2 regions of the Vibrio glycogenivorans genome follow, and region 1 is predicted to be linked to the other one. Evidence: predicted binding sites of a transcription regulator. Region 1 holds the regulator's gene; the other holds the start of a gene.
The links. The regulator CRP, encoded in region 1, controls carbon source genes, mostly activating them, when cyclic AMP is high. The targets are predictions, from matches to a motif close to TGTGANNNNNNTCACA.
Positions count from the first base shown of each region.

Region 2: dinG (ATP-dependent DNA helicase DinG) is a predicted target of CRP. The motif match lies at 2,524-2,539, and genes of this name have one in related genera.

Region 1 is NZ_JBPVIS010000010.1:95,006-99,659, forward strand. Features, by position in the region: gene astD (succinylglutamate-semialdehyde dehydrogenase) at 1-1,427, shown strand, start outside; gene ACSTTG_RS18495 (DUF1338 domain-containing protein) at 1,476-2,279, shown strand; gene crp (cAMP-activated global transcriptional regulator CRP) at 2,364-2,996, opposite strand; gene ACSTTG_RS18505 (phosphoribulokinase) at 3,233-4,102, opposite strand; gene ACSTTG_RS18510 (YheU family protein) at 4,182-4,391, opposite strand; gene ACSTTG_RS18515 (hydrolase) at 4,476-4,654, opposite strand, start outside.
Region 2 is NZ_JBPVIS010000001.1:327,991-332,644, reverse strand. Features, by position in the region: gene ACSTTG_RS01445 (sulfite exporter TauE/SafE family protein) at 1-342, opposite strand, end outside; gene dinG (ATP-dependent DNA helicase DinG) at 360-2,435, opposite strand; gene ACSTTG_RS01435 (porin) at 2,951-3,970, shown strand; gene bioA (adenosylmethionine--8-amino-7-oxononanoate transaminase) at 4,116-4,654, opposite strand, start outside.

The sequences.
Region 1 (4,654 bases):
ATGAACTGGTCTCTACTGCGCCGTACAGTGATGAGGTTATTTGGCGCGGCCACAGCGCCTCAGCTGAGCAAGTCGACTTGGCTGTGATAGCGGCACGACAAGCATTTTTTACGTGGAAAAAAACCACCCTGCCTGAGCGTGAAGCCATCTTGACGCGCTTTGCGGATCGGGTCCGCGCTGACAGTGAGCGCATCGCCAGTGTGATCGCTGAGGAAACTGGCAAACCGTTGTGGGAGACGCGCACTGAGGTCGCCGCCATGGTGGGCAAGGTGGCCATTTCTATTCAGGCCTACCAAGCGCGGACTGGGCAACATCAACGAGAAGCCAATGGCAGTCAAGTTGTGCTTCGTCACCGCCCGCATGGGGTCATGGCGGTATTTGGCCCTTATAACTTCCCTGCACACCTACCAAATGGGCACATCGTCCCTGCGCTTTTAGCGGGTAATACTGTGGTGTTTAAACCCTCGGAACTGACACCGAAAAGCGCTGAGGTCGTGATGCAACTGTGGCAGGAGGCAGGATTACCCGCCGGGGTGATTAACCTAGTGCAAGGGGGCAAAGGCATTGGGGTTGCTCTCGCGCAAGCACAAGGAATTGATGGCGTGCTGTTTACTGGCAGTGCGGATACGGGACACTTATTGCATCGCCAGTTTGCAGGTCAGCCGGAGAAAATGTTGGCACTTGAGATGGGGGGAAATAATCCGTTGGTGGTTTCAAGTCAGTTTGGTGAGCTGTCATCGAGTGTGTACACGATACTGCAGTCGGCTTTTCTGAGTGCAGGACAGAGATGTACCTGTGCGCGTCGATTGATTGTGCCGTATGGCGACCGCGGCGATGAGTTGCTCGAGGCGGTTGTTAAGGCGACAAGCAAGCTGATTATAGGGTCACCGTTCGATGATCCGGCTCCGTTTTTGGGGCCACAAATTTCCTCGCAAGCCGCCGAGCGGATCCTTGAGCAGCACGATAAACTGATATCCATGGGGGGACAGTCACTGCTGCAGGCTAAGTCCTTGGGCTATGCATTTGTCTCTCCCGGTATTATCGATGTGACCGCGATTGGTGCGCTGCCCGATGAGGAGTACTTTGGGCCACTGCTACAGGTGATCCGCTACGATAATTTAGAGCGCGCTGTGGCGATCGCTAATCAGACTCGCTATGGCCTATCGGCGGGATTGATTTCAACCGATGATGGTGAGTGGGACTACTTTATTGACCACATCCGCGCTGGGATCGTGAATCGTAATCGCCCCCTCACTGGTGCCAGTGGTGACGCGCCGTTTGGCGGTCCCGGCGCATCGGGTAACTTACGCCCGAGTGCCTATTATGCCGCGGATTACTGCGCTTACCCGATGGCCTCGATGGAGGGCGATGAGCCAGTGCTGCCTGCAACGCTCAGTCCAGGTATTTATCTTGATGATTTAGGCTAAGAGCTTGGTGCGGCGCATTCTTATTTGATATCGGTGATAGGAGGTTATATGCATCCTGAAAATCGTGTTACCGCACTGTTTGAGTGGCTATGGCGCGACTACACGGCTCGCCTGTGCCCCTCAGCGGCTCGTATTCATCAGTTGCTTGAAGAAGACGCACCACTTATTAACGACCATATAGCACTGAGAACGTTTGATCTTGACCCGGTTAGTCTTGAGACGCTGGCCAGGCCGTTTTTGGCTCTGGGTTATGAGCCCGGCGGTGACTATCTGTTTAGCGCTAAGAAGCTGTTCGCCAAGCACTATGAGCACCCAGACCCAACTCTGCCTAAGGTGTTTATCAGTGAACTCAAGGTGCAAGAGTGCTCCGAGTCCCTGCAAGCGATTGTGGCCAAGTTAATCGCGCAGATCGAAGTGGATAAACTAAAGGGTGCAGAGTTCCTTTGTGCGGGGCGATTATGGTCGCTCAGTTACCGTGACTATCAGCAGTTGGCACAGGAAAGTGAATATGCGGCTTGGTTGGCGGCACACGGTTATGGCGCCAATCACTTTACGGTCAGTGTTAACCAGCTCAAGCGCTTTGGTGAGGTGAGTGAGGTCAATCAGCATCTAGTCGAAGCGGGATTTATCATCAACCAAGCTGGTGGTGAGGTGAAAGGCTCACCGGATGTGTTGCTTGAGCAGTCGTCAACCATGGCTGATAAAGTCGTGGTGGCGTTTGATGATGGAGAGTTCGAGATACCCGGAGGGTTTTACGAGTTTGCTAAGCGTTACCCAACCGTGAGTGGTGGGCTTTATTCCGGCTTTGTCGCCGCATCGGCAGATAAGATTTTTGAGAGTACCGATCAATAACTATGCCCTTGCTGGGGGATTGGCAAGGGCATAAAAAACACCAAGCCGAGGTGGCTTGGTGTTAAAGGTTTTACAGCGGTTAGCTTAGCGCGTACCGTAAACCACGATAGTCTTACCGTGGGCAGAAATCAGGTTCTGCTCTTCTAGCATCTTCAGGATGCGACCTACCGTCTCACGAGAACAGCCAACAATCTGACCAATCTCTTGACGAGTGATCTTGATCTGCATGCCGTCTGGGTGAGTCATTGCATCAGGTTGTTTCGCTAGGTTAAGTAGCGTCTGTGCAATGCGGCCAGTTACGTCAAGGAAGGCCAGATCACCTACTTTTTGGCTTGTCACCTGAAGGCGGCTTGCCATCTGCGCAGAAAGGCGCATTAGGATATCTGGGTTGACTTGAATTAGCTGGCGGAATTTCTTAAACGAGATCTCCGCAACTTCACATGGTGATTTAGCACGTACCCAAGCAGTACGCTCTTGATCTTCTTCGAAGAGACCAAGTTCACCGATGAAATCACCTTGGTTAAGGTAAGAAAGGATCATCTCCTTACCTTCTTCATCTTTGATAAGTACCGCTACAGAGCCTTTTACGATGTAGTACAAAGTTTCTGCTTTTTCACCAGCGTGAATCAGCGTGCTCTTTGATGGGTACTTATGAATATGACAGTGTGACAAGAACCATTCTAACGTTGGGTCGGTTTGAGGTTTACCTAGAACCATAAATATATCTTCCTCTGCAGGGTATGCTTGCTGCTATCCATATTGCGCTAAGCCTTGACTAGGATAGTAGCATAAGTGCTCACGACACATGCTGCAAGCTATCTTGTAATTCATACGAGATAGTACCGTTTTTCGGCGACGATTTCTTGATTTTGATGGGGTAAGTTGACCGAAATTTACCCATATTTTGTGCACCTGATCACGTACTGAGAAGTCAGTATGGTGAATGGCCACAGTTATCCTATTTTCCCAGTTTCGATCAGTTGCTGCAGGATAGGGCGCACGATCAATTCCATCGCAAAACTCATCTTACCTCCCGGCACGACGAGGGTGTTGTGCCGCGACATAAATGAGCCATCAATCATCGCCAATAAATAAGGGAAGTCGACATTCTTGAATCCGCGCAGACGGATGACGACAAAGCTCTCATCAAGGCTCGGGATGCCCTTAGCGTTAAGTGGGTTTGAGGTATCGACCGTGGGTACACGCTGGAAGTTAATATGAGTGCGTGAAAACTGCGGCGTGATGTAGTTGAGGTAATCGTCCATCGAGCGCACGATAGAGTCCGTCACCGCCTCTCGCGAGTGGCCACGGTCACGGGTGTCACGGACAAACTTCTGGATCCACTCAAGGTTGACGATCGGTACCATGCCAATCAAAAAGTCGACGTGCTTGGAGACGTTGACCTCACCATCGACCACACCGCCGTGCAACCCCTCATAGAAGAGTACATCGGTGTCATCGGCGAGCTGCTGCCAAGGGGTAAACGTGCCTGGCATCTGGTTGTAAGGTACCGCCTCATCAAAGGTATGTAGGTAGCGCCTAACCTCACCTTGTCCCTCCTCGCCATAACGACGAAAAAACTGCTCCAAAGCCGGAAAGTCGTTGGCTTGTGGGCCAAAGTAGCTGATGTGTTTGCCTTGTTCGCGCGCTTTGCGGATTTCAACATCCATCTCTGGGCGGGTAAAGCGGTGAAAGCTGTCGCCTTCGACCCATGCAGGCTTAACGTCCATCATGTTGAACATCTTGCGAAAGGCTTCTGACGTGGTGGTCGTCCCGGCGCCCGAGGAGCCGGTCACCGCGATAATCGGATGCTTAGCTGACATGACATTCCCTGTCTTAAGTAGTTATATCTTTTGAGAAACTAACCTTAGCGTACCCATGGTTAAATGGCGAGAAGCGGGATTAGAATTTTCGAACTTGGATATCGACGGTGTTATGTAGCTCTGAAAACACGATCACCGCTTGGCCGTTACGGAGCTGATCTTTTACCTGCTCGACCTTGTGATCTAGGCTTATCTCCTGCGCACCGTAATCGGTGCCTTCACGTAACACAAACTCACGCACTAGGTTATCTAGAGTCTCTGTCTCTATCTCTTGCCACGGAATGATCATGACGACCTCTCTTGTTGCTGATCATTAATATTGCCCAAGCTTCCCTATGTGTGATGAGAGAAAACTTGGGCTCAGTGGCCGCTATTATGCCGTTTTTGCTAGGCATTCGTAATAGGCAGGCAGTGCCTCTTCCAGCCAAAATGTCGGTTTTAGCAAGCTGCCGCTGAGAAAGCCGACATGACCGCCGTGCTCAAACAGCCGATAATCGATGTTGCTAGGCAGGATAAATTTCGGGATCACTTCATCGGTCATAAACGGATCAT
Region 2 (4,654 bases), on a different contig from region 1:
CGTCATTAAGATCACCAAGGGCAGCGCTTTTTCTAGCCATTCAGTACTGATGGCATCAACCACCAAGGTACCGGATATTGCGCCAATTAATGTCGCGATAAAAGCCGGAATCCAAAAGCTGGGCTCGAATAAATTCTTTTTATAATAGGTAAAGGCGGCCGTCGACGAGGCAAAAGACGCAGCCAGTTTATTGGTACCCAGTGCAATATGCGGCGGCAGACCTATCGATAGCAGGGCTGGGACAGTGAGCATACCACCACCACCAGCAACCGCATCAATAAATCCCGCAACGAATGCCACCAGCGCGAGTAGGGCTAACACACTCGGTTCTAAAAATTCCATAACTTCTTTCTTATTGTTTATTTGTGTATTGTGCGCTTAAACGGAGGTAATGAGTCCAACAAAGATTTTCCGTAACGCTTTGAAACCACACGGCGATCAAGCAGGTAGACTTTACCAGAATCGGCCTCTTTGCGCAGCAGTCGCCCAACAGATTGGATCAGCTTTTTACTCGCCTCGGGCACCGCGATCTGCATAAAGGGATTCCCACCACAGCGCTCTATATACTCGGAATGCGCTTGCTCCACCGGTGAGGTTGGAACACCAAATGGTATCTTAGTAATGATCAAGTTAGTCAACTCATCACCGGGGAGGTCCAAACCCTCTGAAAAGCTGCCGGTACCAAATAGCACACTGGTTTTACCGCACTGCACTAAGGTTTTATGTTTTTTTAGAATTTCAGCCCTTGATGCATCGCCTTGAACCTGAAGTGCCCAGCCTTTTTTGGTAAACAGGGTCGCGAGCTTTTCCGCGACCTGATTCATCTGCCAGTAAGAGGAGAATAGAATCAAATTAGCCTGCTTGTCTTCAATTAACTTAGGCACAATATCTATAAGATATTCGGTAAACTGAGGCGCAGAGGGCTCATACTTCATTGCGGGGATGATAAGCTCTGCTTGATTTGGGTAGTCAAACGGTGAGGCCAGCGCCAAGAATTTAACTCCATCCTCTATGCCTTCACTAATACCGGCCTGGCGACAAAAATAGCTAAACTGATTGAGCGCCCTCAAGGTGGCAGAGGTGACCACCGCACCAATACAGCGACTCCAAATCTGCTGGTCCAGCTGCCAGCCAACCTCGAGCGGAGACACCGAGACGATAAAATCGCCCTCGCGATCCGGGTTGAGCTCAAGCCAGCGGGCAAGCGGCGCGCCTTTCTCACGTGTGGGCTCTGCCATCAAAGACCACACCTGGGCAAGATTATCACAGCGTTGAATATAAAAGCCGAGCTCTGCCAAGGCCGGCTCGGCGAGCCTTGATGCCAGCTCTCCATCTTTGACTCGCTCGGAGATAAGATCCGCTATCTTGCCAGTAGACTGCGCCAGCTTTTGCGTGCTGCTCTTCAGTGCCTTGGCCTCTTCAAACAGCCAACTCGGCAGCTCACCGTTTTCAAACCGATAGATACCCTCGTCAAAGTGAGCGGGGTCAAATTGCTTTGGCATCTGAGTTAGGGTCGGAATAATGGTCTGAATCGACTCTTGCAGGTCGTTTCTAAACCGAGCGGCGCGCTTCTCATCAGCCAAACTCGCGTATTTGGTAATGACCTGATTCAGACGCTCTAACCAAGTTGCGGCGCCTTTTAGGCTCGCCGCAGCCGATGAGTGTTCACGAGCGACATGGGGCAGGTGGTGTGCCTCGTCAAACACATAAATAGTGTTCTCTGGCTCAGGTAAGATGATGCCGCCGCCGAGATCCGCATCGGCCATCACTAGGCTGTGGTTGGCGATGATCACATCCGCCTTGTCCAAATCAGCACGCGCCTTGGAGAATGGACAGCCACGGTGCGCCGGCAGGCTGTTATTGCAGGAGTGTTTATCGCTGACAATCAGTTTCCATAGCTCATCTTTAATCGGCTTTGGCCAGCTATCACGGTCGCCATCCCACTTGCCCTCACTCAAGGCTTTATGCAAGCGAGCCAGCAGTTCGACATCTTTGGCTTTTGGCTTGCTCTCAAACAGAGCAGTTTGCCCGCCATCTTCTCCAGAGGCAACAGCAAGCTTTTCGGCGCAACAATAGCGCTGTCTCCCCTTGGCGAGAATAAATTCGAAATCGAGATCGGTAATACGGCGATAGAGGGGCAGATCCTTGTTAATCAACTGCTCTTGAAGTGCCACGGTCGCGGTTGAGATCACCACTTTGCGGTTGTTCAGCACCGCAACAGGAATAGCGCCCATTAAATAAGACAGTGACTTACCAATCCCCGTTCCGGCTTCAGCCACAATCATGCGTGTCGATTTATGGTACTCCCCGCAGAGCGATTTCGCGATCTCAGCAACCAGATAGTTTTGTGATCGGCGCGGGACAAAGTTCTCAAGCTGAGCCTGAAGGTTTTGATAGCTCGTACGAATCGATTTTTGGATGTTAGGTGTCAGCATATGGGGTCCTGTTGAGTGAACCGGCGAGTCTAGCACATTTGACTGGCTTTCAGGTAATAAACGCGAGGGTCGTGTTGTTTGGTGTTAGTGTGATCTGAGTCACAAAAATACCTAGTGGCAACGTAGTGCTAAGTCAGGATGAGGGTAATGAAAATGAAATGTCGCAAAGTAAAGATAACAAAGTTTGCAATTTTGTAATGATAGGTTAACTACTCTAATTGTCAGTAGTATGTTCTAAATTTGAGACATTTCAACTGGTTATTTAATGACCACACAAAGCTAAGGGTGAAGGAGATATAAAAAATACAAAACCATATAAGTTACTGAAATTTAGTGTAATTTATCTTTTTTGACATCCATTTGGTTTGGTTTGACATAAATATTTATCTTTTGCACTCTGCGATTAGACATTTAACGGCGCGAATATCATGCCACTAAGAGCATGAATTGGCGCTAATAAAACTAAAAAGGGAACCAGGATCGGTATCCCATACTAAGAAAAGGCAGTGGAAATTATGAAAAAAACCTTACTAGCATTAGTTGTCGCTTCAGCAGCAACTTCAGTAAATGCGGCAGAAATTTACAAAACAGATGACAGTGCGATTGAATTTTATGGTCAGTTGCGTACCGAGTTAAAGTTCAAAGATGAAGATGATCACAAGGCTGATTTGAGTTCTGGTTCATCACGTATGGGTATCGATGGTAGTCACGCCCTATCAAGCTCTGTAGATGTTCTAGGCAAGGTTGAAGTGGGTATCCGTGACAATTCTGACGTCAATGTGCGTTTGCACGAATTTGGTTTTGCCGGTGACTTTGGCACAATTAAGTTTGGTAAGCAGTGGACTCACAGTGAAGATATCTACGGGGCAGACTACTCATACTTCTTTGGCGGTTCAGCGTTTGCTTATGATGCCCTGAATGGTGCCTTGCATGATTCACAGATTAAGTACACTTATGAAGCAGACAGCTTTTGGATTAAGGGTGGCTGGGGCTTAGATGAGAATAAGAGCAACATTGCGCTCTATGAGCTCTTCGCAGGTACTAGCTTCGGTGATCTATCTCTGCATGCGGGTGGTGGTCTGAATACGGATTACGACTATCAAGAGTCAGGTCTAGAAATTGATAACCAGTATCTTGAGTTTACCGCTGAGTACAATATCGGCGATCACTTAGTAGGCTTTACATATTATCGCGGTGAACTGTCAAACGGTAATGGTCCAGAAGAAATCACCCGCAATGGTTTCGCATTAGCCGGTATCGCACAGATCACAGACAAAACGGCACTTTACGGTGGTTATGAATACACTGACTACGAGGCTGCAAAATTTGCAGCGGGTAACGCATCAGAAGACTTCTCACTGTTTTATGCTGGTGTAGAGCATAAATTTAACAGCTGGGCGCGCGTGTATGCAGAAGCGGACTACGAAGATGGCACCACGTTAGGCTACACTAACAGCGCTTCTGATTCTTCTATTGATGCGGGCGTTAGAGACGGTGAAGTTAACTTTGCAGTAGGTGCACGTTTCTACTGGTAAGCTGATAGCTGGGTCTATTTCTGACTGAGAAACTCAGTCAGAAAGCATTAAAGGTCTGCTCCTGAAAAGTGGGCAGACCTTGTTGTACCTTCACAGCTGAAAATTGAGTTGTTTCCGTTTGTGACGTGACCATGACTCAATAAAATCAAGTAAAACAGTCGTAGTCGTCTAGGGCCGTTTCGATTGCGGTTATGAGATTTTGAATATGATGATGTTGGCTAATAAACGGAGGCATGACATAAATCAGTCGCCCAAACGGGCGTATCCACACACCTTGTTCAACAAAGTGACGCTGTATTACCGCCATATTGACGCTCGAATGTGTCTCTACCACACCAATAGCCCCTAACCACCGAACATCTTTAACTTGACGGTAGACCCGGAGTTTAGGTAATAGCTCTGCAAATACCTGCTCAATGCCCGCAACTTGTTTTGTCCACTCTCCCTGCAATAGCAAGCCTAAACTTGCGCTTGCCACCGAGCACGCTAACGGGTTTGCCATAAAGGTCGGCCCATGCATAAAACATCCAGCTTCGCCGCCGCAAACGGTATCGGCGACCTCACGACTGGTCAAGCTAGCAGACAGTGTCATATAGCCTCCGGTCAGCGCTTTGCCGACACACATAATATCCGGTACAACGCCTGCGTGTTCACAAGCAAACATTTTGCCGGTACGGCCAAATC